4 regions of the Streptomyces sp. 1222.5 genome follow, and region 1 is predicted to be linked to each of the others. Evidence: riboswitches for the same ligand, from Rfam matches in the RefSeq annotation. Region 1 holds a riboswitch; each other region holds the start of a gene.
What was found. A riboswitch is a leader RNA that binds a small molecule or an ion and turns the genes downstream of it on or off. The one in region 1 is predicted to bind cobalamin.

Region 1 (7,615 bases):
CCGCGATCAGCGCCTCGGCGCGTCCGTCGACGCGTACGAGGACGGGTGTGTGCGCGGCGTTCTCCGCGGCCGTGAGCGCGGCCCCCAGCACGGTCGGCAACTCGCCCTCCGGGGAGAGGACTTCCACTGTTCGGCCGTCGACGCGGCCGCGTACTCCCCGTCCCGGTGTGGCCGTGAAGTCGCGGACGGCGGGGAGCGGTTGCCCGGCCAGTGCGCGTCGCGCGCAACTGGTGACGGCTCGCCCGAGCGGGTGTTCCGAACCCTGTTCCACGGCACCGGCCAGGCGGAGGACCTTCTCCTGGCCTAGACCGCCCGGAGCCGCGGTGATCCTGGCGACGGTCATGTGGCCGCTGGTCAGCGTGCCGGTCTTGTCAAGGACCACGGTGTCGACGTGCCGCAGTGCCTCCAGGGTCCGCGGACCGCCGACCAGTACGCCCAGTTGGGCGCCGCGGCCGGTCGCGGCCATGAGGGCGGTGGGCGTGGCCAGGCCGAGCGCGCAGGGGCAGGCCACGACGAGTACGGCCACGCACGCGGTGATCGCCGCCTGGGGGTCGGCTCCGGCGCCGAGCCAGAACCCGAGCACGGTGACGGCTACGGTCAGCACGACGGGTACGAACACCCCGGCCACGGCGTCGGCCAGGCGCTGCGCCCGCGCCTTGCCCGCCTGGGCGTCGGTCACCAGCCGGGTGATCCGGGCCAGTCGGGTGTCGCTCCCGACGGCGGTGGCTCGCACCAGGAGCAGACCACCGGCGTTGACCGCTCCTCCGACGAGGGCGGATCCGGGCCCCACCTCGACCGGCTCGCTCTCGCCGGTGACCAGGGAAAGATCCAGGGCGGAACTGCCCTCCACCACACGGCCGTCGGTGGCGACCCGCTCACCGGGGCGCACGGCGAAGACCTGCCCCACCCGCAGCTGTTCGATGGGCACGGAACGCTCGCCGTGCCCATCGTGCACGGACACCTCCTTGGCGGCCAGCTCCGCGAGCGACCGCAGGGCGGCTCCGGTACCTCGCCCGGCCCGCGCCTCCAGGAACCGTCCGGCGAGCACGAACAGCGGTACGCCGACCGCGGCTTCCAGATACACGTGCGCGGGGCCGTCCAATGCGGACGGCAGCAGACTGAACGGCATCCGCATCCCCGGGTCGCCCGCTCCCCCGAGGAACAGCGCGTACGCCGACCAGGAGAAGGACGCCACCACGCCCAGCGACACGAGGGTGTCCATGGTGGCCGCGGAGTGACGCAGTCCGCGCACCGCCCGTACGTGGATCGGCCAGGCGCTCCACACCGCCACCGGGGCCGCCAGCACGAAGCACAGCCACTGCCAGTTCCGGAACTGCAGGGACGGCACCATCGACAGGACCAGCACGGGAACGGCCAGCAGCGCGGTGACCACGAGCCGCTCGCGCTCCTGGAGCGCGGCGGACTCGGCATCCTTCTCGCCACCGTCGGTCCCGTCGCGCCTGTCCGGTGCGGCGGGCTCGGGCAGCGCGGCCTCGTACCCCGCCCGCTGGACGGCCGTGACGAGGTCCTCCGCGGGGATGTCCGCGGGATGGCTGACCCGGGCGCGTCCGGTGGCGAGGTTGACGGTGGCCGTGACCCCGTCGAGCCCGGCCAGATTCTTCTCCACCCGGCGGACGCACGCGGCACACGTCATACCGCCGACCGTCAGATCCGTGACCACCAGCGGCGCCAGGGGTTCGGCCCCCATCACTCACCGCCGCCGTGCATGCCGGGCATGTCACCCGTGCCGCCTCCGCTGCCTCCGCCGCCTCCGGAGCCGTGCATGCCCGGCGCCACCGGCCCGGCGGCCGATCCCACGGCGTACGCCGCCGAGAAGACCAGCACCAGCAGCAACAGGAAGCCACAGAGCCTGGGCGGGGGCAGCAAGGTGCGGGGAACCGCGGCCGCTCTGCGGAAGGGGTGTCGGGACTCGGCCATGCTCGACCTTTCTGGTCGCTCGAACCGTCGTACGGCGCAAGAGATCGCAGCCGTACCGCTCCAGCAGTCGGACGGATCGGTGGCGGAGTTCCCGCACGGGACGATGGCGTAGGCCACATGGCGGACCCGTGCGGAGCTCGACGTCAGCCGGTGTCGGCGGAGCGGGTGTTCCAGCGTTCCTCGATCCTGGCCAGGCGCCAGTAGGCGATGGCGACCGCCCAGACGACCACGAACAGACCGACGATGACGTAGCCGACGCTGTCCAGGTCGAGCCCCGCGATCCAGCCGGTGACGCCGTCGCTCAGGCCGAGCTTGTCGTGCAGGACGCCGACCAGTTCGATGGTGCCGACGAAGAACGCGACGGCGATGGACAGGCCGGTGATCGTGAGGTTGTAGAACACCTTGCGGACGGGGTTCGAGAACGCCCACTGGTAGGCGAAGTTCATGAACGTGCCGTCGAGGGTGTCGAACAGGCTCATGCCGGCGGCGAACAGCAGGGGCAGGCACAGCACCGCGTACCAGGGCAGCCCGGCGGCGGCGCCGTTGCCGGCCAGCGCGAGGAGCAGGACCTCGGTCGTGGTGTCGAAGCCGATCCCGAAGAGGAAGCCGAGGGGGAACATCTGGCCCGGGCGGCGGATGGACCTGGTGAGCCGTCCCAGGATGCGGTTCATGAACCCGCGCGAGTCGAGGTGCGCCTCCAGCTCGGCCTCGTCGTACTGGCCGGCGCGCATGGCCCGGAAGACCCGCAGGATGCCGAACAGGGCCACGAGGTTGAGCGCGGCGATGAGGTACAGGAAGGACCCCGAGACCGTGGTGCCCACGGTGCCCAGGACCTGGTGGGTACGGGAGCCGTCGTTCATCAAGGTGCCGGCGAGCTTCGCACCGCCGGCGACCAGGGCGGCCATGGCGACCACGACGCTGGAGTGCCCGAGGGCGAACCAGAAGCCCACGGAGACGGGCCGCTTGCCGTCTGCCATCAGCTTGCGGGTGGTGTTGTCGATCGCGGCGATGTGGTCGGCGTCGAAGGCGTGCCGCATGCCGAGCGTGTAGGCGGTGACGCCCAGCCCGACCCCGAACGCCTTGGTGCCGACCTCGTAGTGATGCGGTATCACCAGCAGGAAGAGGATCCCGAAGGCGACCACGTGCAGTGCCACGATCACGGCCAGGAGTCCCGCGGTGCGGACGGTGTCCTCGCGACGCCAGCGGAAGGACGGTTCGGCGTCGGTTTCGGGCACGCCTTGGGACACGGTCATGCGGTCACGCTCCAGCACCTCGTGGATCAGCTTCGTGATGCCGTGGCCGGTCTCCTGGCTGACGGGTCGACGCGCCCGCCCCTGCCTTCCCGGCCGTGCGGCCAGTGGCATACGTGGGGCGGGAACTCCCCGATCACAGTGGCGAGGGCCGCTCCGGACTGAGCCCCTGAGGGCTGTCACCGGTCTTCCCGAACACCACGGCCCGCCCACCCTAGAAGGCCGAGGTCGTCGGCTGCAAGATTGCACAACTGCGCAGGTATGGAGCCGATCGTCCGGGGCTGCGATGATGGCGGCATGCATCTCGTCCCCGCGGACCGTGCCGGGCGGCGCACCATCGACGGCCACCGGGTCTGTGACGCCATCGCCGCCGTCGGCGAGCCCGAGCGGGTGCGCACCTGGGCCGACCGCTTCTCCCTGCTCTCCGATCCCGGGCGGCTGTCCCTGCTGCTCGCCGTCCACGAGGCCGGTCCCATCGCCGTCTCCGACCTGGCCGTGGCCACCGGAATGCGCGACACCACCGTCTCCCAGGCACTGCGCCTGCTGCGGGCCGCGGGAGTGGTCGAAGGCCGCAAGGACGGCCGGATCGTGCGCTACCACCTCGTCGACGGGCCGACGGCCGCGCTGCTGGAGCACTGCAAGTCCGCCGACACCGGCGACGTCCGCGTACGGCCCCACCGGTCCGAGGAGTAGGGCACCGAACGCGGCTGCGCACCGGGGAGCGACCGCGGTACCGCGCCGCGTCGGCATCCGGGCCGGTGTCGGCCGGAGCCCTCAGCCGCGGGCGCGGGCGTTGAGCCGGGCGGCCTGTCGCGTCAGGTGGTCGCGTTCCGCCAGGTTGGGAGCCTTGTGCGCCGCCTCGGCGTACAGGCGGGCGGCCGTCACCACATCCCCGTCGCGCTCGTGCAGGTACGCCGACACGGCCGAATGGCGGGGCAGCGACGCGTCCAGTTCCGCCAGCGCGGCGAGCCCGGCACGCGGGCCGTCCGCCTCGCCGACGGCGACGGCGCGGTTGAGCCGGACGACGGGGCTGTCGGTGAGGCGTACCAACTCGTCGTACCACTCGACGATCTGCACCCAGTCCGTGTCCTCCGCACGCTGCGCGTCCGCGTGCAGGGCGGCGACGGCCGCCTGGGCCTGGAACTCGCCCAGCCGGTCCCTCGACAGAGCCGCCTGCAAGAGGGTGATGCCCTCGGCGATCGCCTTCGTGTCCCAGCGGCCGCGGTCCTGCTCGGCGAGCGGCACCAGGCTGCCGTCCGGCCCGGTCCGGGCGGGCCGCCGGGCATGATGCAGCAGCATCAGCGCGAGCAGCCCCGCCACCTCCGGGTGGTCGATCCCGGCCGCGAGCTGCCGGGTGAGCCGGATCGCCTCCGCGGCGAGGTCGACATCACCGCCGTACCCCTCGTTGAAGATCAGGTACAGCACGCGCAACACGGTGGCGACGTCGCCCGGCCGGTCCAGCCGCACGCCCGAGACGGTGCGCTTGGCCCGGCTGATGCGCTGGGCCATGGTCGCCTCGGGCACCAGGTACGCCCGGGCGATCTGCCGGGTGGTCAGCCCGCCCACCGCGCGGAGCGTCAGTGCCACCGCCGACGACGGCGTGAGCGAGGGGTGTGCGCACAGGAAGTACAGCTGGAGCGTGTCGTCCACCGCGGGCGAGGGCGCCGGTGGCGGCTCCTGGTCGACACGGTCCTCCCGCCGGCGGCGGGCGGCATCCGCCCGCACCGCGTCGAGGTACCGGCGCCAGGCCACGGTCACCAGCCAGCCCTTCGCATCCCGCGGCGGATCGGCCGGCCACACGCGCACCGCTTCCAGCAGCGCGTCCTGTACGGCGTCCTCGGCCGCGGCGAAGTCCGCGCCCCGCGCCACCATGACGGCGAGCACGCCGGGCGTCAGACTTCGCAGCAGCACCTCGTCCACGGCCGGGTCACTCCGTGACGGTCGGCGGCTCGGCGAGGAACGGGCGCAGCTCCAGCCACTCGTGGATCGGCTCGCCGCCCGCGCCCGGCGCGGCCGACAGTTCGCCCGCCAGCTCGACCGCCCGCTCGTAGGTGTCGACGTCGATGACCATCCAGCCGGCGATCAGGTCCTTGGTCTCCGCGAACGGGCCGTCGGTGACCGGCGGGCGCCCCTCACCGTCGTACCGGACCCACGTCCCCTCCGGGGCCAGCGCCTGGCCGTCGACGAACTCCCCGGTCTTCTCCAGCCGCGCCGCGAAGTCGCGCATGTACTGCACGTGCGCCGTGATCTCGTCCTGCGTCCACTGGTCCACGGGCACGCAGTTGGCAGGGGCCGGCGCGCCCCGGTAGTGCTTCAGCAGCAGATACTTCGCCATGGTGACCTTCTCCTCGAATCTCGTGCGGCCCATTGTGGCCGCCTTCACCCCGGAGACGGAGCGGGTCACGCGATCTCGACATCGCCGCCGGAAGTTTTTCAAGCCGGGTGCGACGCCCTTGCCCGAACGGACTTCCCGCACGTCGGCTCGGCCGTGCCTCAGCCGCCCGGGCTGCCGGCCTCGGGGAGTCTGCGTGCCATGCGTTCGTCGTGCACGAACAGGGCCAGGCCGGCCGCCAGCACCACGCAGGCCGCCCACACCGCGTGCACACCCCATTGGAACGTCAGCCAGCCCCCGCCGAACGCCCCCGCGAGGAAGGCCAGCACGACGGCCGCGAAGTGGCGTGCCCGGCGCCGGGCGTCCGCGCTCCGGCCGACCACCGCTTCGTAGGCGTTCTGCATGGCCGAGCGGAGGTTCCCGGTCGTCATCGTGCTGTTGTAGACCGTGTCGACCAGGGTGCGGAAGGTGGACATCTGGACCGACGCCATGAACGCGATCAGGACCGTGACCAGGGCGTCCGGCGCGCTCGCGGGGATGAGTCCGACCACCGCCAGCACCACGCACTCCAGCACCATCGCCACGCAGGCCGGCCGGCGCAGGAACGCCGCCACCCTCGGCCGCCGCAGCGTTTCGGCGACCAGGACACCGGCGAGGAAGGCGACGACCGCCGGGAGGTGGCCCAGCGCCTCCCACCAGTGCCGCTGCGCGGCCGCCACGCCCATCAGGACCACGTTGCCGGTCTGCGCGTTGGCGAACACCCCGCCACGGCTGATGAAGGTGTAGGCGTCCAGTCCCCCGCCGACCAGCGCCAGCAGGATGCCCAGCCGTACGGACCGGTCCGTCGGCAGCACCTCTCCGGCCGCACCCGGCCCTATGGCACCGGGGCCCGCGGCACCACCGGCCGGCCGGGCGACCGGGCTCGGCCCGGTTGCAGCGCCACGCCCCGCGGCACCATCGGTCCCGGTCGCGGCAGGACCCGACTGCTCGACCGGGCGTCGCCCCATGGCGCCGTCGGACCCCGCGGCGGCGCCCGGCTCCGTGGCACCGGTGGCGGGCGGGCTCTGCTGCTGCTCGGAGTGGCCTCCCGCCTGCGGTGTGGCGTCCGACATGCCTGCCCCTTCCGCCTCCCGCGGCCCGTCGCCGCCGAGCCGCCAGGCAACCTGGCGCGCGGGCGTCGAGCCTGTTGTGTCCCCCGGCCGGCAGTCCGTGCCGCCGCAGCCCAGGTCGATCAGCCGCCGTCCGTGCACCTGCCGATCCGGCAACCGGCCCCCGGCCTGCTCGCGCGCCTCGGCGCCGCTCCGACCGGAGGCTCGCCCTGCCGGAGCCGCCGTATGTTCCGGCCGGCCCGAAGCCCCGGCGCGGCGCGGCGCGCAGATGTCTTCCGATCATCCCCCACTCCCCCGGCCGCTGCCCGGTGGCGCCGGGCAACCCCGGCCCGGCGTCGGCCTCGGACGCCCTGCCCGGGAAAATAAGCGTCCGCGCGCGCCGGCCTTCCCGAGGATCTGGCCGTGGAACTCCGGGGCGGACCCTTCCTGGCCGGTCCCGCCCAGAGCCCGCTGGACCCGCAGGACCCGCTGGTGACCGGCCCGCCCGCGTCTCCGTTCCGCGTTCGCCCGGCCACGGCCCACTCCGCGACAGGAGCTCGCGGACGCGGGCGTGCGGCCTCCCGAGCGCCAGGCGGATGCGCCCGCCGCATGCCGGGGGGAGCATGGAGAACAGCTCACCACACCCAGCTTCAGCCTCACGCGCCCTCCGGACGGGCGTCCGACGCGGGACATGGCCATGAACGAACCCACGGACCCCCACACCACTCTGCACCGGGACTCCGCCCTCGCGACCACCTTGCGGGACGTCGTCGAGCACCTGGGCGCGAACACGGGCCTGGCCTACCTGCTCGACAAGGACAAACAGACCCTGCGGACCGCGATCGTCGCCGGGGCCCAGCCCGCGATCTACACCATGCCGGAACGCGTGGACCTCAACGCTCCCTACGCCACCGCCGCGGCGTTCCGCACCGGGCAGATGACCATGGCCGGGTTCGCCGCGCCGTACTACCCCGACCTGAAGCTCGCCAGCCGCATCCCCTTCCCCT
Region 2 (7,615 bases), 2.7 Mb from region 1:
GCAGACCCGCGTCGACAACGCGCGCTTCTTCGACGGTGACATCGAGCAGGTCCCGCACCACGTCATCACCCAGGGCATCGGCACGATCCTTGAGGCCCGGCACCTGGTGCTGCTGGCGACCGGCGAGGGCAAGGCGGACGCCGTCGCGGCGACCGTCGAGGGACCGGTCGCCGCGGTCTGCCCGGCCTCCGCGCTCCAGCTCCACCCGCACGCCACGGTGGTCGTCGACGAGGCGGCCGCGAGCAAGCTCAAGCTGGCCGACTACTTCCGCCACACCTACGCGCACAAGCCGGAGTGGCAGGGGATCTGACCGCAGCGGCGGCGGCGCGGCCGGGGCGTCGCCGCACGCACTGCCCCTGATGGACTAGACCAACAGCAGGGGCCCCGGTATACAGAGGAGATCACGGAGCGTGCGGGGTGGACTCCTGGCGCACGAAGCCGTGCCACGATGTGAGCCGTGGCCGATGCGAGGTCGGTCGCTTTCGGCATCCGGAGCCGGGAAGGCAGAGCATGAGCACCGACGTCAGCAGTGCGGAGAACGAGGCCGGCACGACCGTCCGTACCGCGCGCGTGCCCAAGTACTACCGCTTGAAGAAGCACCTGCTCGACATGACGGAGACGCAGGCGCCGGGCACGCCGGTACCGCCCGAGCGCACGCTGGCCGCCGAGTTCGACACCTCCCGCACCACCGTCCGCCAGGCCCTGCAGGAGCTCGTCGTCGAGGGCCGGCTGGAGCGCATCCAGGGCAAGGGCACCTTCGTCGCCAAGCCCAAGGTCTCCCAGGCGCTGCAGCTCACCTCGTACACCGAGGACATGCGCGCCCAGGGCCTGGAGCCGACCTCGCAGCTGCTGGACATCGGCTACATCACGGCCGACGACCGGCTCGCCGACCTGCTGGACATCACCGCCGGCGGGCGGGTGCTGCGCATCGAGCGGCTGCGCATGGCCAACGCCGAGCCGATGGCGATCGAGACCACGCATCTGAGCGCCAAGCGCTTCCCGGCCCTGCGCCGCTCGCTCGTTAAGTACACGTCGCTGTACACCGCGCTCGCCGAGGTCTACGACGTCCACCTCGCCGAGGCCGAGGAGACCATCGAGACCTCCCTGGCCACGCCCCGTGAGGCGGGCCTGCTCGGCACGGACGTGGGCCTGCCGATGCTGATGCTCTCCCGGCACTCGCTGGACCGCGAGGGCAAGCCGGTGGAGTGGGTGCGGTCCGTGTACCGGGGCGACCGGTACAAGTTCGTCGCGCGGCTGAAGCGGCCCGTGGACTGACCCCGGCGGCATCTCTTCACACCGCCACCCCGAAATCGGCATACCGATATCCGGACGAGGTCTTCCCGTGCACTGATCCCGTCACCTAGATTGCCTGCGCATTACACGCGTGATCAGCAAGGGGACGGGAGCCGTGGCATGTCCGAAACACCTCAAGTGAGACCTCCGGTGGTGACACCGGTCCGGGTCGTCATCGGCCTGTGTCTGGTGGCGCCCTTCGTCGCGATGCTGTGGCTCGGTTCGTACGCCAAGACGGACCCCACGTTCATCGGGATCCCGTTCTTCTACTGGTACCAGATGCTCTGGGTGCTGATCTCCACCGCGCTCACGATGACCGCGTACAAGCTGTGGCAGCACGACCAGCGTTCCCGCAACGGTGCGAAGGGGGGTGCCGCGCAGTGAAGGACGGGGTCAACGGCGTCGCGCTCGGCGTCTTCATCTTCTTCTTCCTGGCCGTCACGGTCATGGGCTTCCTGGCCGCGCGCTGGCGCCGGGCCGAGAACGAGCACTCCCTGGACGAATGGGGCCTGGGCGGCCGGTCGTTCGGCACCTGGGTCACCTGGTTCCTGCTGGGCGGTGACCTGTACACGGCCTACACCTTCGTCGCCGTCCCGGCGGCGATCTACGCGGCGGGCGCGTCCGGCTTCTTCGCGGTGCCGTACACGATCCTGGTGTACCCGCTGATCTTCACCTTCCTGCCCCGCCTGTGGTCCGTGTCCCACAAGCACGGCTATGTCACCACCTCCGACTTCGTGCGCGGCCGGTTCGGCTCGAAGGGCCTGTCGCTGGCGGTGGCGCTCACCGGCATCCTGGCGACGATGCCGTACATCGCGCTGCAGCTCGTGGGCATCCAGGCGGTGCTCGACGTGATGGGCGTCGGCGGCGGCGAGAACACCAACTGGTTCGTGAAGGACCTCCCGCTGCTCATCGCCTTCGGTGTGCTCGCGGCCTACACGTACTCCTCCGGCCTGCGCGCGCCCGCGCTGATCGCGTTCGTCAAGGACGCGCTGATCTACATCGTCATCGCGGTGGCGATCATCTACATCCCGATCAAGCTGGGCGGCTTCGACGACGTCTTCGCCAAGGCGGGCGGCGCGTTCAGCCAGGTCAACCCCGCCACCGGCAAGCCGCGCGGCGCGCTCGTCCCGCCCGAGGCGGGCCAGTGGACGTACGCCACGCTGGCGCTCGGCTCGGCCCTCGCGCTGTTCATGTACCCGCACTCGATCACCGCGACCCTGTCGTCCAGGAGCCGTGAGGTGATCCGCCGGAACACCACGATCCTGCCGCTGTACTCGCTCATGCTGGGCCTGCTGGCGCTGCTGGGCTTCATGGCGATCGCGGCCGGGGTGAAGGTGACCAACGGGCAGCTGGCGATCCCGCAGCTGTTCGAGGACATGTTCCCGGACTGGTTCGCGGGCGTGGCCTTCGCGGCGATCGGCATCGGCGCGCTCGTGCCGGCGGCGATCATGTCCATCGCAGCGGCCAACCTCTTCACCCGCAACATCTACAAGGACTTCATCAAGCCGGACGCCACGCCCAAGCAGGAGGCCCAGGTCTCCAAGATCGTGTCGCTGCTGGTGAAGGTGGGCGCGCTGGTCTTCGTCCTCACCATGGACAAGACGGTCGCCATCAACTTCCAGCTGCTGGGCGGCATCTGGATCCTGCAGACCTTCCCGGCCCTGGTGGGCGGCCTGTTCACCCGCTGGTTCCACCGCTGGGCGCTGCTGGCCGGCTGGGCGGTCGGCATGGTGTACGGCACGGTCGCCGCGTACGGGGTGGCCTCGCCGACGCAGAAGCACTTCGGCGGCTCCGCGAAGGAGATCCCGGGTATCGGCGAGATCGGGTACATCGGTCTCACCGCGTTCGTCCTGAACGTCGTCGTCACCGTGGTCCTGACCTTCGTCCTGAAGGCCGTGAAGGCCCCCGAGGGCCTCGACCAGACCCGGCCGGAGGACTACACCGCGGACGCCGGCGACCCGGGCGTCCAGGTGGAGCTGCCGCCGGCGACGGCGGGCACCGGTCACTGAGCGACAGCCGCGCGACGGGCCGCCGGAGGGGATCCGGCGGCCCGTCGTCGTTCCCGCCCGGCACACCGCCGCCGCCCGGGCAGGCGGCCGGCGACATCACTCTTCTCACCTACCAGTTGACGCTCTGAAACCGACGGCGACACAACATCTGGGGGTGGCGTGGCGGGCGAGCACAAGATGTATGCTCATCCTCGCTGTCGCCGCAGGGGAATCCGGTGCGAATCCGGAACTGTCCCGCAACGGTGTACTTGCGTGTCTCCGCACGCCTGTTCAGTCCGAGGACCTGCCGCCAGCGCGCCCGGCCGTCCGGTCCGGGTGCTCACAGACGTCCGGGCCTCGCGGAGTGGGCCGGTGGACGCGACGCCGTGCGCGCTCGTGGCTGCCCCCTGCCCTCCGCCAGGCCCTGTGCCGAGCGAGGGAGAGCCCCACGTGACCATCGCGCCAGCAGACCCGGCTTCAGTCAGCGAGCTGAAGACCGCCGGTCCCGGTGCCGCGCTGCTGCGGACCCTGACCGAGCTGACCGCCGACCTCCCCGACGCCGACCCCGGCCGGGTCGCCGCCGCCGCGCTGCGCGGCCGGTCCGCGCGGGCCGACGAGGCGGAGTTGCGCGAGCTGGCCACGGAGGCGGCCGCCGGCCTGATCTCCGAGGACCCCGCCTACTCCCGGCTGGCCGCCCGACTGCTGACCCTCGCCATCCGCGAGGAGGCCGCCTCGCAGGGCGTCACCTCGTTCACCGAGTCCGTGGCCGTGGGACACCGGGAGGGGCTCATCGCGGACCGGACCGCCGAGTTCGTCCGGCTGCACGCCGGGCGGCTGGACGCGCTGGTCGACCGGGCCGCCGACGACCGCTTCGGCTACTTCGGCCTGCGCACCCTGCACAGCCGCTACCTGCTGCGGCACCCCTTCACCCGCAAGGTCGTCGAGACGCCCCAGCACTTCATGCTGCGGGTCGCCGCCGGCCTGGCCGAGGACGACACCACCCGCTCGGTGGACGAGGTCGCGGCGCTCTACAGGCTCATGAGCCGCCTCGACTACCTGCCGTCCTCCCCCACCCTGTTCAACTCCGGTACGCGGCACCCGCAGATGTCGTCCTGCTACCTGCTGGACTCCCCGCTGGACGAGCTGGACTCCATCTACGACCGCTACCACCAGGTCGCGCGGCTCTCCAAGCACGCCGGCGGGATCGGTCTGTCGTACTCCCGGATCCGCAGCCGCGGTTCGCTGATCCGTGGCACCAACGGGCACTCCAACGGCATCGTCCCGTTCCTGAAGACCCTGGACGCCTCGGTGGCCGCGGTGAACCAGGGCGGCCGGCGCAAGGGCGCGGCCGCGGTGTACCTGGAGACCTGGCACTCCGACATCGAGGAGTTCCTGGAGCTGCGGGACAACACCGGTGAGGACGCCCGCCGTACGCACAACCTGAACCTGGCGCACTGGATCCCGGACGAGTTCATGCGCCGCGTCAACGCCGACGAGCAGTGGTCGCTGTTCTCCCCGGCGGACGTGCCCGAGCTGGTGGACCTGTGGGGCGCGGAGTTCGACGCCGCGTACCGCGAGGCCGAGGCCGCCGGGCTGGCCCGGAAGACCATCGCTGCCCGTGACCTGTACGGCCGCATGATGCGCACGCTGGCACAGACCGGCAACGGCTGGATGACCTTCAAGGACGCGGCCAACCGCACCGCCAACCAGACGGCCGAGCCGGGCCACGTCGTCCACTCCTCGAACCTCTGCACGGAGATCCTGGAGGTCACGGACGACGGCGAGACCGCGGTCTGCAACCTGGGCTCGGTCAACCTGGGCGCCTTCGTCGTCGACGGCGACATCGACTGGGAGCGGCTGGACGAGACGGTCCGCACCGCCGTCACCTTCCTCGACCGCGTCGTGGACATCAACTTCTACCCGACCGAGCAGGCGGGCCGCTCCAACGCCAGATGGCGGCCGGTGGGCCTCGGCGCGATGGGTCTGCAGGACGTCTTCTTCAAGCTGCGGCTGCCCTTCGACTCCCCCGAGGCCAAGGCCCTGTCGACGCGGATCGCCGAGCGCATCATGCTGGCCGCGTACGAGGCCTCCGCCGACCTCGCCGAGCGCAACGGCCCGCTGCCGGCCTGGGAGAAGACCCGTACCGCCCGCGGTGTGCTGCACCCCGACCACTACGGCGTGGAGCCGGCCTGGCCGGAGCGCTGGGCGGCGCTGCGCGAGCGGATCGCCTCGGTCGGCATGCGCAACTCGCTGCTCCTCGCCATCGCCCCGACCGCCACCATCGCCTCCATCGCGGGCGTCTACGAGTGCATCGAGCCGCAGGTCTCCAACCTGTTCAAGCGCGAGACGCTGTCGGGTGAGTTCCTCCAGGTCAACTCCTATCTGGTGCGGGACCTGAAGGACCTGGGCGTGTGGGACGCGCGCACCCGCGAGGCGCTGCGCGAGTCCAACGGCTCGGTGCAGGACTTCGCCTGGATCCCGGCGGACGTGCGGCAGCTGTACCGCACCGCCTGGGAGATCCCGCAGCGCGGCCTCATCGACATGGCCGCGGCGCGTACCCCGTACCTGGATCAGGCGCAGTCGCTGAACCTGTTCCTGGAGACGCCGACCATCGGCAAGCTCTCCTCGATGTACGCGTACGCCTGGAAGTCGGGCCTGAAGACGACGTACTACCTGCGCTCCCGTCCGGCGACGCGGATCGCCCGGGCCGCCCAGGCCCAGGCGCAGAGCCAGGCGCCCATCCCCGTCCAGCAGGTCGCCGAGCCCGACGCGGTCGCCTGCTCCCTTGAGAACCCCGAGTCCTGCGAGGCCTGCCAGTGATGACCACCCGTAACCAGAACCTCCTCGACCCGGGCTTCGAGCTGACCCTGCGTCCCATGCGCTACCCGGACTTCTACGAGCGCTACCGGGACGCCATCAAGAACACCTGGACCGTGGAGGAGGTCGACCTGCACTCGGACGTGGCCGACCTCGCAAAGCTGTCCCCGGAGGAGCAGCACCTGATCGGCCGGCTGGTCGCGTTCTTCGCGACGGGCGACTCGATCGTCGCGAACAACCTGGTGCTGACGCTGTACAAGCACATCAACTCCCCGGAGGCGCGCCTGTACCTGTCGCGCCAGCTGTTCGAGGAGGCCGTGCACGTCCAGTTCTATCTGACGCTGCTCGACACCTACCTTCCCGACCCGGAGGACCGGGCCGCCGCCTTCGCCGCCGTGGAGAACATCCCGTCGATCCGCGAGAAGGCCGGGTTCTGCTTCAAGTGGATCAACGAGGTGGAGAAGCTGGACCGCCTCGAGTCGAAGGCGGACCGCCGCCGCTTCCTGCTCAACCTGAGCTGCTTCGCCGCGTGCATCGAGGGGCTGTTCTTCTACGGCGCCTTCGCGTACGTCTACTGGTTCCGCAGCCGGGGTCTGCTGCACGGTCTCGCCACGGGCACCAACTGGGTGTTCCGCGACGAGACGATGCACATGTCCTTCGCCTTCGAGGTGGTCGACACCGTCCGCAAGGAGGAGCCGGACCTGTTCGACGACGAGCTCCAGCAGCAGGTCACCGACATGCTGCGGGAGGCCGTCGAGGCGGAGCTGCAGTTCGCGCGCGACCTGTGCGGTGACGGCCTGCCCGGCATGAACACCGACTCCATGCGCCAGTACCTGGAGTGCGTCGCCGACCAGCGTCTGACGCGTCTCGGCTTCGCCCCGGTGTACGGCTCGGAGAACCCCTTCTCCTTCATGGAGCTGCAGGGCGTCCAGGAGCTGACGAACTTCTTCGAGCGCCGCCCGTCCGCGTACCAGGTCGCCGTGGAGGGCACGGTCGACTTCGACGAGGACTTCTGACCGGCCGCACTCAGGCGGCGCGGGTCGCGCCGTGGTGACGGCGGGACTTGACGGCCCTCCGGGGGGCCGGCGGCTGCGGGGACGCGGCCGCCGGCCGCCGCCCGCTGCGCTCGGCCTCCCTGAGCTGCCGGTCGATACGCCGGTCGCGCACGATGCCGAGCACGGACGGGAGGACCAGCAGGAGCAGGATCCCGAGGGTGGCGGTCATTCCGATCAGGCCTTCGATCTGGTTTCCGTTCATGGACACCACTGTCGCGCCGAATGCTCCTTACCGTGAGTGGCAGGACTGCCGCAGACCCTCGAATTACTGCCACCGACGAGGCACACTGGCAGCATGCTGAAGAACGTGGCCGCAGTACTGCTGGACGGGGTGCACCCCTTCGAGCTGGGTGTCGTGTGCGAGGTGTTCGGCATCGACCGCAGCGACGAGGGGCTGCCGGTGTACGACTTCGCGGTGGTCTCGGCGGAGGGACCGACGCTGAGCACGCATGTCGGCGGGCT
Region 3 (7,615 bases), 930 kb from region 1:
GTCGCGGGGAGGGGCCCCGACTTCGCGCTCGGTGCGACGACGGCCGCCCCGGGACGGGGAACCCAGGGGCGGCCGCTCTCGGGCTGCCGGGCGGCGCGCTCGGGGCGCGCCCGGTGGTCAGGCCTTGTGCTGCATCGAGCTCCGGGCCGGGTTGGCCTGTTCCGCGGCCTTGGGGTCCTTCTCGTCCGCCTTGGCCCGTACGCCGTCGGCGATGCGCTTGCCGAGGGTCTCGTCGATGTTCGACCAGTAGGTGAAGGCACGTTCCAGGACGGGTTCGCTGACGCCGTTCAGGAGATGCCCCACGACGTTGTCGACCAGGCGGTCACGGGCCGCGTCGTCCAGGACCTCGCGCACCAGGGTGCCGGGCTGCCCCCAGTCGTCGTCCTCCGGGTGGGAGACGTAGGCCGCGCGGGTGATCTCGCCGTCGGCGGTCCAGCTGGGCGGGGAGCCGAAGCGCTCGGTGTCCGCCGCGGGTCCGCCCTTGGAGTTCGGCGCGTACACCGGATCGGTCGTGTTCCGGTACGCCATCGCCCCGTCCTTGGAGTACGTGTGGACGTCGACGACGGGGGCGTTCACCGGCAGCTGCTGGTAGTTGGCCCCGATGCGGTACCGGTGGGCGTCCGCGTACGAGAACAGCCGGGCCAGCAGCATGCGGTCCGGGCTCGGCCCGATACCGGGGACGAGGTTGTTCGGCTGGAAGGCCGCCTGCTCGATCTGGGCATGGTTGTCGGTGGGGTTGCGGTCCAGGGTCATGCGCCCGACCTGGATGAGCGGATAGTCGCCGTGCGGCCACACCTTGGTGAGGTCGAACGGGTTGAACCGGTAGGACGTGGCCTCCTCGTACGGCATGACCTGCACGTACAGGGTCCAGCTGGGGAAGTCGCCGTCCCGGATGTGCTCGAAGAGGTCACGGGTGTGGTAGTCCGTGTCGGCGGCGGCCATCTGGTCGGCCTCGTCCTGGGTGAAGCACTCGATGCCCTGGTCGGTCTTGAAGTGGTACTTCACCCAGAACCGCTCGCCGGCCGCGTTGATCCACATGTAGGTGTGCGAGGTGTAGCCGTTCATGTGGCGCCAGGTCCGCGGCACGCCCCGGTCCCCCATCAGCCAGGTGACCTGGTGCGCGGACTCCGGGGAGAGGGTCCAGAAGTCCCACTGCATGTCGTGGTCGCGCAGGTTGTTGTCGGCGCGGCGCTTCTGGGACCGGATGAAGTGCTGGAACTTCATCGGATCCTTGACGAAGAACACCGGCGTGTTGTTGCCGACCATGTCGTAGTTGCCCTCGCTGGTGTAGAACTTCACCGCGAAGCCGCGCGGGTCGCGCCAGGTGTCCGGGCTGCCGCGCTCACCCGCGACGGTCGAGAAGCGGGCGACCAGGTCGGTGCGCGTGCCGGGCTGGAAGACCGCCGCCCTGGTGTAGGCGCTGACGTCGTGGGTCACCTCGAAATGGCCGAAGGCGCCGCTTCCCTTGGCGTGCGGCTGGCGCTCGGGAATCCTCTCCCGGTTGAACTGCGCCATCTGCTCGATCAGATACGCGTCCTGGAGCAGGATCGGTCCTCCGGGGCCGACGGTGAGCGAGTGTTCGTCGCTCTCCACCGGTGCGCCCGAGTCGGAGGTGGTGGCGGGGCGGATCTCCGTCATGAGGCTGCCTTTCGTCGTGCGCCGACGGCGGCGCAGCGGCTCCTGGGCACCGGTCTACCGCCAGCGGGGGCGGCACTCGCCTCCTACCCGCGCACGCGCGGGGGCGGTCCCGGCCGGCACCGGGTTTCCCGAATCGCGTGACCCACGGGGAGCGGGCTAAACACCCTCGTCGTGTTGTACCGCGGGTCGCGGGACGAGGTGCCTGCCGTCTCGGGGCGGGTGTTAGGTTCGCGGCCGTACCGCCGGGCCGCTCCCGGTACCCGGCCCCGGCCCCGGCGCACGAACCCGGGACAGCAGCAGGAGGAACAAGCACGTGACCAGCCGCGTCACCCTCGTCTCGCCCGCGACGAGCCCGTCGATGCGGCGGGCCCGCTTCGACGACGGCGACTCGCTCGACGAGGCCGGGGCGGCCCGCGCCCGCTCCGCCGCCGGGTGCCTGCGCGCCCCCGGCCGGGTGCTGACCTCACCGAGCGTGCGCTGCCGGGAGACGGCCGAGGCGCTGGGCCTCGTCGGTGCGCGGGACTCGGCGCCGGCCGGTCTGGACGCGGGCCGCTGGCGAGGCCGCACCCTGGAGGAGGTCGGGGCCGCCGAGCCGGAGGCCGTGGGCCGCTGGCTCACCGACGCCGGATCCGCGCCCCACGGCGGCGAGTCGGTGCGGGAGCTGTGCGAGCGGGTCGGGCGGTGGCTGGACGCCGTACAGGGCACGGACGGCCGCACCCTCGCCGTGGTCGAGCCGGAGGTCGTGCGGGCCGCGGTCGTGCACGTCCTCGGTCTGCCTGCGGCCGCCTTCTGGCGGCTGGACGTGCCGCCGTTGACGGCGACGGAACTGAGCGGCCGGGCCGGACGGTGGAATCTGCGGCTCGGTCAGCCGCTGGCCGGACGGGACGCGGCCGCCGCCTCCTGAGCCGGGGCGGTCGCCATGGCTCAGGAGGCCGCCTACCCGGCGCCGGCGCGGCAGCGTCACCACCGCGCGGCGCGAACGCCCGTTCCGAAGGGGCGCCCGGTGTCCCGTGACCGTCAGTGCGGGGCGGGAACCGTCCGTCCGGAAGATGCCCTGGCCGGCCGGGGGTTCAGCTGCCGCTCGGCCAACTCGCCGAAGAGCAGACCGAATCCGACCCACAGGACGGTCTGGATGGCCAGGGTGGAGAGCCGGAACCGCCACAACAGGCGGGCCGGGAAGTGCGCGGGCAGCTCGTTGACGGCGGGCAGGAAGGCGTAGGCGAGCCCGATGACGACGACGAAGGCGGCCACCGCGACGACGGTCGCCCACCAGTTGCCCAGACGGGGCGCGAGACGCTTGCCGAGGATGGTGGCGCCCACCGCGAGGAGCACGCTGAGGGCCATCATCAGGAAGAACAGGGTGGTCCGCTTGCCGATGGTCTCGGGCTGACCGACGGACGGCGGGTTGGCCGGGTACTTCAGGAACGGCACGACGTACACGGCGACCAGCGCGCAGCCTGACAGCAGCAGCGCGGTCGCCCGCGGGCTGAAACGGCCGACACGGCCGAGCGCGAAGGAGTACGCGAGCGCGGCGATGCCGCCGAAGGCGACCCCGTAGACGAGAACGCCCGTGGCGAGGCCGGCGGTGGACTGCAGGGAGCGGGAGACGACTTCCATCTCGTGCTCGTGGGAGTGGGCGTCCTCGAAGGCGATCGCCTGGTCGACGCTCGGCTCACCGAGGAGGTAGGCCACGACGAGGGCGAGCACGCCGGCCACGAGGCCGGCGAGCATGCCCCGCACGAGGAGGTTTCTTACCGTTGCGGAGTTCATGGTGCGCGGCGTCCCTCGCGTCAGTGGCAGGGGAAGCCGAGCAGGTGGCGGGCATCGTGCACCCACTCGTGGACGTCGGTGCCGTTGAACACGGACGTGGCGCCCTGCTCGGCGCCGACGAAGTAGAGCAGGACAAGCATCAGGACGCCGAAGAAGACCGCCCAGGGGGCTATCGCCTTCAGCGGCAGCGTGGCGGGAACGGCGGGGGTGTCGGCAGTCGGCTGGGCGACGGTCTGCGCCATGGCAGGGCCTCCTCTGGGAGTTCGCGTCCCATCTCGGTGGTGCACAGGACGACGGCCACGGGTCTGACTCGGCGGACCACCCCGAGGGGTGCCCCGCATACAGTGGCGCGACCGTGCCGGATTCCCACCGGCTTCCGTCTCGCCGTCGTCGATATCGGACAGACCGTACCGCGAGACGCGTGCGCGGCCAAGACCGCGTCCACCGCCGTGATCTTCCTCTCGTGACGGCACGTCAGGTCCGGGTGCCACGGGGAAGCCGTGAGGCGGCCGCTCCGTCCGGCGGGTTTACGGCGCCACGGGGTCGCCGGCTCCCAGCTGCAGCCACCACACGTCGTCGCGGTCGCGGCTGAGCCCGAGCGTCTGCCGCCGGCCGTCGCCGAAGCGGAGTTCCACACCGGCCAGGTACGGTACGGCCGGGTCCCGCACGATCGCTTCGGCCGCTCCGCCGGCGTGCGCGCGGTAGCGGTCGATCAGGTCGCGCGCGGCCCGGTCGCGTCCGGTGTACCAGGGTGCGCCCAGGTCGGCCAGGCCGTCGGCGTCACCGGCCCTCAGTCGCTGGACGTACACCTCGAGGAGCAGTCGGGCCTCGTCCGCGACCTCCCCGGCGTCCGGATGGCCGGACTTCTCGGGACGCACGGTGAGGTGCACCGCCGGTCCGCCGCTCAGGGCGTACGGGGCGGGATCACGGACCAGCCACCAGGTGAGCACCGTCGTCGCCAGGACGGCCGGGGCCACGGCCGTCGCCCAGAGGTTTCGTCTTCTCATGCGGTGGATCCACACCTCACAGCAACCTGACCATGTACAGAGGATATCCGCACGAGTTCCGGTGTTCCTTCACAGATTGGCGCCCAGGTCGCCCGACGTCCCGCTGCTCTCGGCCCACTTGTCCACATCCGACCCGAACCGGGGGGCAGCGTTGGGTGCGAGAGCGTGGTACGCGGTCGTCTGCGTCTTCGCCGTGCTGACCGTCATGGTGTTGCCGCAGAGCGCCGCCGCCCGGCCGGGGGCCGGAACGTCACGGTCACCGGCGACGGGCACAGCTGGAAGCGCACGTCACTGCCCGCACAGCACCCCGACGGCGCCGGCGTCCTCAGCTTCGCCTGCGGCGCACCGCGGCACTGCGTCGCCGCCGGATACGACGGGGAGACACGCAAGATCTGGGTGAGCTGAGGGACTACTCCGGGAGCACCAGTCGGGCCGTCTCCCCCGGCCGTACTCCCACCGCCAGGTCCCGCAGGCGGAGGTCGATGGGGCCGCGGCCGGAGGCCGGTACGGCGATCTCCAGCAGGCCGCTGCGCAGGCGCAGGTGGACGCCCCAGTGGCCGTGGTAGCGGATGGCGAAGCCGTAGGAGGAGAGTTCGGGCAGCGGGACGGGGTCGAGGCGCAGGGCGCCGCCCCGGGTCTCCAGGCCGGTCAGCCCGCGCTGGACGAGGTCGAGCGTGCCGGCCATCGCGCCGAGGTGGATGCCCTCCCCGGTGGTGCCGCCCTGGAGGTCGGCGATGTCGCCGCGCAGCGCCTCCTGGACGAAGGCCCAGGCGTCGGTCCGGCGGGCCCGGGCCAGGATCCAGCCGAGGACCAGGCCGCTGAGGGTGGAGCCGTGACTGGTGCGGTGCAGGTAGTGGTCGACGGTCGCGGTCCAGGTCCGCTCGTCCAGCGGGTAGCCCAACCGGTCGAACAGGGACCGCAGTTCGGGCAGGGCGAAGAGGTAGCCGAGCATCAGCACGTCGGCCTGCTTGGACGCCTTGTACCGGTTGACGGTGTCCCCCTCGGCCTCCAGGATCCGGTCCAGGCGGCGGATGTCGCCGTACCGTTTCCGGTAGCCGTCCCAGTCCAGCTCGGCGAGGCCGGCGTACCCCTCGAACTGGCTGATCACCCCGTCGTGGAAGGGGACGTGCAGGGTGCGGGAGACCTCCTCCCAGCGGGCGGGCTCGTCCTCGGCCAGTCCGACGGCCTCGGTGAGTTCGCGGCGGCGCGGCTCGGGCAGGGCGCGCAGCAGCTCCAGCGCGCGGGTGAGCACCCAGGCGGCGGTGACGTTGGTGTACGCGTTGTCGTCCAGGCCCGGCCGGCCCGCACCGGGGTAGGCGTCGTGGTACTCGTCGGGGCCGACCACGCCACGGATGCGGTGCCGGCCGAGGTGGGGGTCGTAGCCGGCGGAGTCCGCCCAGAAGCGGGCGATCTGGAGCAGCATCTCGGCGCCCTCGCCGTGCAGGAAGTCGAGGTCGCCGGTCGCCTCCCAGTACTGCCACACGTTGTACGCGACCGCCGAGCCCACGTGGTGCTGGAGCCGGGAGTGGTCGGGCAGCCAGCGCCCGGAGCGCGGGTTGAGGTGGAGCTGCTGGCTCTCCTCGCGGCCGTCGCTGCCGCTCTGCCAGGGGTACCGCGCGCCGCGCCGGCCGAGTTCGTGGGCGGCGTGGCAGGCGGCGGCCAGCCGGCGGTGGCGGTAGCGGAGCAGGGCGCGGGAGACCTCGGGCAGGTGCAGGTTGAGGTAGGGCAGGACGAAGAGTTCGTCCCAGAAGACGTGCCCGCGGTAGGCCTCGCCGTGCAGTCCGCGCGCGGGGACGCCGACGTCGAGGTCGGCGGTGTGCGGGGAGAGGGTCTGCAGCAGGTGGAACAGGTGCAGGCGCAGGATGCTGCCCGCCTCGCCGGGCACCTCCAGCGCCGTGCGCCGCCACAGCTGGTCCCAGGCCGCCGTGTGTGTCTCCAGCAGCTCGTCGAAGCCGGGCGCGTCCCGGACCCGGTCGACCGCGGCGCGCAGCGGGTCGCCGATGGCGGGGTCTCGGGAGGTGTGGAGCGCGACGGTCTTGTCGAGGGTGACGGTACGGCCGGGCGGCAGGCGCAACCGGACGTGCTGGACCGCCCGTGGGCCTTCGCCGGCGTGGGTGACCGGGGCGTCGGCGGTCAGCCGGGCGGCGAGTTCGAAGCTGATGTCCGAGCTGCGGGTGCGGCAGCGCAGCCACACCGTGCCGGGTGCGGCGGTGCCGGTGTGGACGTGGGTGAGGTGCCTGCCGTCGAGGTCCCGGTAGCGGGCCACACCGGAGTTGGTGACCTCGCCGTCGATCGCGGACTCGACCTCCAGGTCGACGGCGTCGCCCTCGGCGGTGAACTCGGTGCGCAGGGCGGCGAGATGGGGGTCGTGCAGATGGACGAGGCGCAGTTGGCGCACGTGCAGCGAGCCGCCGGTGCCGAGGGGGTAGCGGGTACGGCGTTCCAGCAGGCCCGGATCGAGGTGGAGCACCTGGTGGTGGTCGGTGACCGGGACGGTGTCCGGGGTGAGCCAGTCGGCGCCGGCCGGGCGGAAGCGCAGCGGCAGCCAGTTGGGCAGGTTGACCATGTCCTCGTTCTCGACCCGCCGTCCGGCGACCTCGGAGGTGAGCCGGTCGTAGCAGCCGGCGGCGTAGGTGCCGGGGTGGTGGACGGCGTCGGCGGTGCACTCGGGCAGCGCTCCCCGGGTCGCGAAGTAGCCGTTGCCGAGGGTGCACAGGGACTCCCGCAGCCGCTCCTCCTCGGGCCGGTAGCCGTCGTACTCCCAGGCCGGGCCCGTCACCGTCATCCCTCGGACAGCAGGGCGGTGAGGATCCGGTCCGGAGTGAGGGGCAGTTCGCGGAAGCGGATCCCGGTGGCGTGGTGGACGGCGTTGCCGATGGCGGCGGCGGTGCCGACGATGCCGATCTCGCCGATGCCCTTGCTGCCCATGGGGTTGAGGTGGGGGTCGTGCTCGTCGAGCCAGTCGGCCTCGATGTCGGGGACGTCGGCGTGGGCGGGCACGTGGTAGGCGGCGAGATCGGCCTCCGTGAAGTCGCCGAACGCCCTGTCCATGGTGCTGTGTTCGGTGAGGGCCATGCCCAGGCCCATGGTCATGCCGCCGGTGAACTGGGACCGTGCGGTGCGGGCGTTGAGGATCCGGCCGGCCGCGAAGATCCCGAGGAGCCGGCGTACGCGGACCTCCCCGGTGACGGTGTCGACGG
Region 4 (7,615 bases), 6.0 Mb from region 1:
TGAGGCAGAGCCCCTGGAGGACGGGCACGTTCAGGTCGGCGAGGGCCCCGATGTCCCAGGCCTCCTCGTCACCGCCCGCCGACGCCTGAGAGGCGTGCGTGCCGCCTGCCGCGAGCACGGTCGCCACCAGCGCGTCCGCCCTGCCCAGCAGCTCGTACAGCCCGTCGTCCGCGCCGCGCAGCGAACCGCAGTACACGGGCAGCGCGTTGGCGCCCTTCGCCTCGATCGCCTCGCACAGCGTGTCCACGAAGCCGGTGTTGCCGCTCAGCTCGTGCGCCCGGTAGAAGAGCACGCCCACCGTCGGCCGGTCCGCGCGCAGTTCGTACGCCCCGTGCACGCCGTACTCCGGCATGCTGTGCGGGCCCTCGAAGCCCTCACCGGTCAGCAGCACCGTGTCCGACAGGAACCGGGACAGCTCCAGCAGGTTCGCCGGGCCGCCCTCGACCAGGTACTTCAGCGCCTCCGCCACCACACCGGCCGGCACGGACGACTCCGCCATCAGCTCGGCGTCCGGCACGGCCTCGCCACCCAGCAGCACGGTCGGCACGCCGGTCGCCTTCAGCGCGGCCAGCCCGTCCTCCCACGCGCGCTTGCCGCCCAGCAGCCGGACGACGGCGATGTCCGCGCCCTCGACCAGGCCCGGCAGTTCGGCGGCGACGTCGACCCGGGTGGGGTTGCCGATCCGGTACCCGGCGCCGCAGGCGCGGGCGGCCAGCAGGTCCGTGTCGGCGGTCGACAACAACAACACTGTGCTCATGCGGGCGCTCCCGGTGGAATGAAAGGCAGTCCTTGCGGCGCGCCCGACTCGATGAGCCGAAGGAGCGCGTCCGTGTCCGCGTGCTGTTCGATCAGATCGCCGAGCCGGTCGAGCTGCTCCTCGCGCAGCGCGGCGAAGGAAACGTCCGGCGCCGGTACGAAGCGGCGGCCCGCGGCGGCCGCCACCTCCCGCAGGAAGGCCCGCCGGAAACCGTCCGACTCCAGCGAACCGTGCCAGTGCGTGCCCCACGTCTGGCCGACCCGGCAGCCGTCCAGGAAGGGCTCGCCCCCGCCGACGGTGGCCACCCCGTGGTGGATCTCGTATCCCTCGACCGGTTCGCCGAGGGCCTCGCCGACCGGCCGGGTCAGCGTCTTCTCGCGGGCGAACCGCACCCGCACCGGCAGCAGTCCGAGCCCGGGGACCTCCCCGGCGCGCGACTCGACCTCGTCCTCGATGTGCTCGCCGAGGATCTGGAAGCCACCGCAGATGCCGAGGACCGGACGCCCCTCGGCGGCCCTCCTGGCGAGCGCCCGCGCGAGCCCGCGCTCCCGCAGCCACTGGAGCGCCCGTACGGTCCCGCGCGTGCCCGGGACCACCACGAGGTCGGCGTCCGCCAGCTCCTCCGGGCGGTCCACGAACCGCACCACGACACCCGGTTCGGCGGCGAGCGCGTCCACGTCGGTGAAGTTGGACATCAGTGGGATCGCGCACACGGCGACCCGCAGCACGTCCTCGCCGACCGGGGCAGCGACGGTGGACTCCCGGACCGTGCCGCGCAGCGAGACGCGCAGCCCGTCCTCCTCGTCGATGCCTAGGCCGTGCCGGTACGGCAGGACGCCGTAGGTGCGCCGCCCGGTGAGGCCGTGCAGCATGTCCAACCCCGGCTCCAGCAGGCTGACATCGCCCCGGAACTTGTTCACCAGGAACCCGGCGACCAACTGCTGGTCCTCGGGGGAGAGCAGGGCGACGGTGCCGAAGAAGGAGGCGAAGACGCCTCCCCGGTCGATGTCCCCCACCACCAGCACGGGCAGCCGGGCGCCCCGCGCGACGCCCATGTTGACGATGTCGGTCCGCCGCAGGTTGATCTCGGCCGGGCTGCCCGCCCCCTCACAGATCACCGCGTCATACGTGCCCCGCAACTCGGCCAGGCAGTCCAGCACCGTGCCCAGCAGCCGCTGCTGGCGCCCGCCGTGGTAGCCGCGCGCGCTCATCTCGCCCACCGGCCTGCCCAGCAGCACCACCTGGCTGCTCTGCTCGCCGCCCGGCTTCAGCAGCACCGGGTTCATCCGCGCGGTCGGCTCGATCCGGCACGCCTGCGCCTGCATGGCCTGCGCCCGCCCGATCTCCGCACCCTCACGGGTCACGAAGGAGTTGAGGGACATGTTCTGCGCCTTGAACGGCGCGACCTTCACCCCCTGGCGCACCAGCCACCGGCAGATCCCGGCCGTCACGACGCTCTTGCCGGCGTCGGAGGTGGTGCCGGCGACGAGGAGACCCCCGTTCACTTCCCACGTCCCTTCACGATTCGGCGCGCGGCGACGGTGAAGCCGAGCGCGAGCAGGCCGACGCGGCGGGAGAGCCGTACGGCCCGGTCGATGTCGGTGGCCCGGACGGCGCGCCCGGTCCGGCCGTTGAGCACCGGGCGGTGCTCGACCCGCCCGCCGTAGGAGAGCGTCCCGCCCAGGCGCACTCCGAGGGCGCCCGCGAACGAGGCCTCCACGGGCCCGGCGTTGGGGCTCGGATGCCGGTGCGCGTCGGCCTTCCAAGCGCGCAGGGCACCGCGCGGATCGGGGCCGGCCGCGGCGGCGAGTACGGCGGTCAGCCGCGCCCCCGGCCAGCCGGCGAGGTCGTCCAGGCGGGCGGAGGCCCAGCCGTAGCGCCGGTACCGGGGCGACTTGTGACCCACCATCGCGTCCAGGGTGTTGACCGCCCGGAAGCCGAGCAGTCCCGGCACTCCGGCGACGGCTCCCCACACCAGGGCGCCCACCACGGCGTCGGACGTGTTCTCGGCGACGGACTCGACCACGGCCCGGGCGATCCCGTCGGCGTCCAGGGCCTGCGGGTCCCGGCCGCACAGATGGGGCAGCCGCGCGCGGGCCGCGTCGACGTCCCCGGTCTTCAGGGCACGTCCGATGACGCGGGCCTCCCGGGCGAGCGAAGTCCCGCCGGCGACCGACCAGGTGGCGGCGGCGGTCAGCGCGGCGGAGGCGACGAAGGAGGGGCGTACGGCGCGTGCGGCCAGCGCGCCCAGGGCCACGGCGCCACCGGCGCACACGGTGGTGTGCAGCGTCCCCCAGCCGCGGTGGTCGTGCCACAACGCGCTCTCCACGGCCCCGGCCGCCCGTCCGAACGCGGCGACGGGATGCCCGCGGCGGGGATCGCCGAGGAGCAGGTCACCGAGAAGGCCGGCGGCGGCGCCGTACGCGTAGGAGCGATCGGCACCCATCGGCTCAGCCGGCCGTGGGCACAGGGGCAGGTCTGGTACTGGTCCTCGATCGGCAGCCGAGCATGGCGATACGTGTCCTCACTCAGGGTGTCCGCGCCCTGGTTCGACTGATCCGGCGGTGAGAGTTCCTGGCTCCCGGGGGTTCTTCCCCGGTCACAGTGGCGGGACCGCGCCGGATTCGCACCGGCTTCCTCTCTTGCCGCCGTACATGGCCTGGGCAGTCCACCACGCGCCCGGAAGGGCCGTCAACTTGCCTTTGACCTGCGTGGGGAGAGTGTGCCGATCCCCACATCGTGGGGCGGGCGAGCATGCCGAAGGCTCCCCTCCCGGGCGGGGAGGGGAGCCTCTGCGGTGCTCGTTCGCGTCCGCCGTGCGGCGGACGCCGGGTCAGGCCTTGGCGACGATGAGATACATGCCGTACGCCACCGCGGCCGCGCAGGCGGCGAAGCAGACGTACGCGCCGGTGACGGCGAGGGCGGCGGAGTCGCCCTGGGCCGCGGCCTGTTCGCGCCGGGCCAGGCCCTTGATACCGAGGGTGAACAGGGCCACCAGGCCCACCGTGACCACGAGGCTGACGCCGAAGACGGAGCCGAGGGCCGCCCAGTCGATCTTCATGGGGATGCTTCCTTCAGTAACCGGGGTGCCGGGGTCAGACGGTGGCGGCCGGCGGGGTGGCCGGGGCGGCGGCGGGGTCGGCGACCCGGCCCCGGCCGGTGGACTGGTGCGGGAAGGCGACGGCCGGGTCCTCGGCGACCGTGCCCGCGGGCGGCGGGATCACGGCGGCGATGGCGGTGGTCACCACGCCGGCCGGCTCCTCGGTCTCGGTGACGACGTTGGTGTGGTCGACGACCTCGCGGCGGGAGAGCTTCCAGATCGCGGCGCTGGCGGAGACCAGGAAGACCGCGACGACGGCGGTGCCCCAGTCACCCAGGTCCGTGACGGACTCGGCGCCCGCGCCGACCAGCGCGGCGGCCGGCAGGGTCAGCGCCCAGGCGACGAACATACGGGTCGCGGTGGACCAGCGGACCACACCGCCCTTGCGGCCCAGACCCGCACCCATCACCGAGCCGGAGACGACGTGGGTGGTGGAGAGGGAGAAGCCGAGGTGGGAGGAGGCCAGGATGGCGGTCGCGGCGCTGGTCTGGGCGGCGAAGCCCTGGCGCGGCTCCAGGTCGGTCAGGCCCTTGCCCATGGTGCGGATGATGCGCCAGCCGCCGATGTAGGTGCCGAGCGCGATGGCCAGGCCCGCGGAGAGGATGACCCAGGTGGGAGGGTTGGAGCCGGGGGAGATGGCACCGCCCGCGATCAGCGCGAGGGTGATGATGCCCATCGTCTTCTGGGCGTCGTTGGTGCCGTGGGCGAGGGAGACCAGGCCGGCGGAGGCGATCTGGCCGGCGCGGTAGCCCTTGCGCGTGGCCTCGGCCTCGGCCTTGCCGCCGATGCCGTACGAGAAGCGGGTGGCCAGCATCGCCGCGAGGCCCGCCACGATCGGCGCGGCGACCGCGGGCAGCAGCACCTTGGTCACCAGGACCTCGCCGTGGACCGCGCCGAAGCCGGCCGAGGCGACGGTGGCGCCGATCAGGCCGCCCATCAGGGCGTGCGAGGAACTGGACGGCAGGCCCACCAGCCAGGTCAGCAGATTCCAGAGGATCGCGCCGACCAGGGCGGCGAAGATGACCTCGGGACGGATGCCGGTCTCGTCGACGAGACCCTTGGAGATCGTGTTCGCGACCTCCACGGAGAGGAATGCGCCCACAAGGTTGAGGGCGGCGGACATGGTCACCGCGATCTTGGGCTTCAGAGCGCCTGTCGAGATGGTGGTGGCCATCGCGTTCGCGGTGTCGTGGAAACCGTTCGTGAAATCGAACGCGAGAGCGGTTACGACCACTATCGCGAGGATCAGCGAGAAGCTTTCCATTTACCCAGGCAATCGTTCGAGGTCATTGGCTGGTCGACCGTAGGCAACCTGGGTGAACGGAAGATGAACTGGGTCGGGCGCCATGGTGACTGTAACGAGTGTTCGGGGTTCCGCTTGTCCTTGTCCGACCGCGTCGGCTCAGGCGCCCCTTGGGTCTCAGCCCCGGGCGAAGCTCCGCAGCCGGCTCGCCGGGCCGTGGAAGAGATTCTGGTCACCCGGCAGCCCGCCCTTGATCCCGTACTGCCAGAAAGTCCAGCGCCGCCAGCCGCCGGGCAGCTTCCCCGGGCGCGAGCCGCCGTGCCGGGCGATCCACAGGGCGTGGGAGGAGAAGGCGCGGGTGTTCCCGGTGCAGAGCCGCCACCAGTGGGTCGTCGTGTAGATCACCGGGCGGCGGCCGGTCTCCCGCCGGATCTCGTCGCTGAACGACCGGATCCAGCGGACCATCCGCCGCTCGCCCAGCCCGTAGCACTTGTCCGTGCCCCCGTACGGGTTGTACTCGATGTCCAGCGCGGGCGGCAGCGTCCAGCCGTCCGCCCGCCAGTCGCCGCCGTGCCGCACGAAGTAGGCCGCCTGCCGGGCGCCGGAGGACCGGTCCGGCCGCGCGAAGTGGTAGGCGCCCCGGATCAGGCCGGCCTCGCGGGCGCCGTCGTACTGCCGGGAGAAATAGGGGTTGCGGTAGTCCGTGGACTCGGTCGCCTTCACGTAGACGAACCGCGCCCCCTCCGCGCGGGCCTCCGGCCAGTCGACGTGGTTCTGATGGGACGACACGTCATGCCCGTGCGACACCCGAGCCGCCGCTGCCCGGGGGGCGCGGGCACGGTGTGCGGTCGCCCTGGGTCCGGACGCCCGGGGGCCGGCCGCGAGGGGGGCGGCGTCGGCCTGGGGCTCGGCTGCGAAGGGGGTGGCGGCCTGGGGCTCGGACAGCCACGGGCCGGGCGCCCGGGGTTCTGCGTGGAGGCCGGCCGGGCGGGCTTCGAGCGCCTGCGGAGCGGCTGCCTCGGGGGCGGCTGCCACGAGACCGAGTGCCCGCGAGTCGGGTACGCCCGCCGCGGGGGCTTCCGCCCGGAGGGCGGCCGCGGAACGGGCGGTGGTCCGGGCCGGCGCCGCCTCGGGAGCGGCTGACCGAAGGCCGGGTTTCCGCGAGCCGGGCGCCTGAGGTGCTGCCGCCTCGGAGCCGGTCGCCCGGAGGCCGGGCGTCAGGAACCCGGCCCCTTCCGGCGCCGTCTGGCGGGCGGTGGCCCGGAGGCCCGGTGTCCGGAACCCGGAGGCTTGCGGTGCCGCTCCTTCGGAGGCGGTGGCCCGGTGGCCCGGTGTCCGGAACCCGGTGGCCCGTGGTGCCGCCGCTTCTCGGGTGGTCGTCCGGGCGCCCGGTGTCCGGGCTCCGCGCGCTGCCGTACCGGTCGCTCGGCGGCCCGCTTCCGCTTCGACCGCTCGGCGGCCCGCTTCCGCCCGGCCTCCGGCCTCCGACAGTTGCGCCGCCCGCAGTCCGGCCGCTTCCGGTTCGGCCGCCCGCGGGGCCGTCGCCGAGGCCGGGGCGGTGGCCGTGAGGGCGAGGGCCGCCGTCGCCGCCGCGAGGACACCGGCGCGGTGGCGGAGGGGGATGCGGTCACAGGCCATGCGTCGTCTCCCCGGAAGTGGCGGGCGGAGGATCACCGGGCGGGCAAGGGGGATCATTGAAGTCCCGCCGCCCGCCGGACCCACGTCCATCCCGGCGATGCGCGACGACTTCCGCCCGTTCGGAGGTACGGCCCCCGCCGTCGCCCCGACGGCCCCCTCACCCGGCGCGAACCCGGCTGGCAGGATCACCGCATGGCTGAAGAGCGACAGAGCACGGCGGGGGAAGCGGCGGTCGGCGACAAGGGGGAGTCCCGGCACGGTGGCCCGGAGCGAGGGGCGGAGGACCCGGCGCGCGTCTGGGAGGCGCTGGTCGCCACCGCCCGGCGCACCGTCGCCGACGGGCTGGTCGTCGGTACCTCCGGCAACGTCTCCGCACGCCTCGGCGACCTCGTCCTGGTCACCCCCACGGGCGTCCCCTACGACCGGCTCACCGCGGACGACATCACCGGCGTCGACATCACCGGACGCCAGGTCCTCGGCACCCTCGTACCGACCAGCGAGCTGCCCCTGCACCTCGCCGTCTACCGCACCACCGGTGCCCGCGCGGTCGTCCACACCCACGCCGTGCACGCGACCGCCGTCTCCACGCTCGTCCCCGAGCTGCCGGCCGTCCACTACATGGCGGGCGCCCTCGGCGGAGCCGTCCGGGTCGCCCCCTACGCGACGTACGGCACCGAGGAACTCGCCGAGAACATGCTCCGCGCCCTCGCCGGCCGCTCCGGCTGCCTGCTCCGCAACCACGGCACCGTCACCTACGGCGACACCCTCGACCAGGCCTACGACCGCACCGCCCAGCTGGAATGGATGTGCCGCCTGTGGCTGACGGCGTCCTCCGTGCCGGGTCTGACGCCGTCCCTGCTGACGGAGGCACAACTTG

Region 2: it holds a riboswitch for cobalamin, as region 1 does, so the genes downstream of both, BLW57_RS14235 (ribonucleoside-diphosphate reductase subunit alpha) here and BLW57_RS02625 (Nickel transporter NicT) in region 1, are expected to answer to the same signal.
Region 3: it holds a riboswitch for cobalamin, as region 1 does, so the genes downstream of both, BLW57_RS06685 (CbtB domain-containing protein) here and BLW57_RS02625 (Nickel transporter NicT) in region 1, are expected to answer to the same signal.
Region 4: it holds a riboswitch for cobalamin, as region 1 does, so the genes downstream of both, BLW57_RS29735 (cobalamin biosynthesis protein) here and BLW57_RS02625 (Nickel transporter NicT) in region 1, are expected to answer to the same signal.

What each region holds. Positions count from the first base shown of each region.
Region 1 is NZ_FNSZ01000001.1:539,004-546,618, forward strand. It holds gene BLW57_RS02615 (heavy metal translocating P-type ATPase) at 1-1,708, opposite strand, end outside; gene BLW57_RS02620 (hypothetical protein) at 1,708-1,938, opposite strand; gene BLW57_RS02625 (Nickel transporter NicT) at 2,082-3,191, opposite strand; cobalamin riboswitch at 3,218-3,406, opposite strand; gene BLW57_RS02630 (ArsR/SmtB family transcription factor) at 3,486-3,881, shown strand; gene BLW57_RS02635 (RNA polymerase sigma factor) at 3,963-5,108, opposite strand; gene BLW57_RS02640 (YciI family protein) at 5,116-5,523, opposite strand; gene BLW57_RS02645 (YoaK family protein) at 5,682-6,632, opposite strand; gene BLW57_RS02650 (ATP-binding SpoIIE family protein phosphatase) at 7,306-7,615, shown strand, end outside.
Region 2 is NZ_FNSZ01000001.1:3,195,750-3,203,364, forward strand. It holds gene nagB (glucosamine-6-phosphate deaminase) at 1-310, shown strand, start outside; gene BLW57_RS14220 (GntR family transcriptional regulator) at 511-1,275, shown strand; gene BLW57_RS14225 (DUF3311 domain-containing protein) at 1,414-1,677, shown strand; gene mctP (monocarboxylate uptake permease MctP) at 1,674-3,302, shown strand; cobalamin riboswitch at 3,449-3,608, shown strand; gene BLW57_RS14235 (ribonucleoside-diphosphate reductase subunit alpha) at 3,732-6,101, shown strand; gene BLW57_RS14240 (ribonucleotide-diphosphate reductase subunit beta) at 6,101-7,114, shown strand; gene BLW57_RS14245 (hypothetical protein) at 7,125-7,355, opposite strand; gene BLW57_RS14250 (helix-turn-helix domain-containing protein) at 7,449-7,615, shown strand, end outside.
Region 3 is NZ_FNSZ01000001.1:1,470,556-1,478,170, forward strand. It holds gene BLW57_RS06670 (catalase) at 118-1,638, opposite strand; gene BLW57_RS06675 (histidine phosphatase family protein) at 1,952-2,542, shown strand; gene BLW57_RS06680 (CbtA family protein) at 2,656-3,408, opposite strand; gene BLW57_RS06685 (CbtB domain-containing protein) at 3,429-3,650, opposite strand; cobalamin riboswitch at 3,687-3,832, opposite strand; gene BLW57_RS06690 (hypothetical protein) at 3,936-4,415, opposite strand; gene BLW57_RS06695 (hypothetical protein) at 4,485-4,688, opposite strand; gene BLW57_RS06700 (glycoside hydrolase family 65 protein) at 4,825-7,200, opposite strand; gene BLW57_RS06705 (xanthine dehydrogenase family protein molybdopterin-binding subunit) at 7,197-7,615, opposite strand, start outside.
Region 4 is NZ_FNSZ01000001.1:6,580,181-6,587,795, forward strand. It holds gene cobN (cobaltochelatase subunit CobN) at 1-757, opposite strand, end outside; gene BLW57_RS29730 (cobyric acid synthase) at 754-2,262, opposite strand; gene BLW57_RS29735 (cobalamin biosynthesis protein) at 2,259-3,203, opposite strand; cobalamin riboswitch at 3,305-3,446, opposite strand; gene BLW57_RS29740 (hypothetical protein) at 3,591-3,818, opposite strand; gene BLW57_RS29745 (inorganic phosphate transporter) at 3,853-5,121, opposite strand; gene BLW57_RS29750 (lysozyme) at 5,278-6,045, opposite strand; gene BLW57_RS29755 (class II aldolase/adducin family protein) at 6,931-7,615, shown strand, end outside.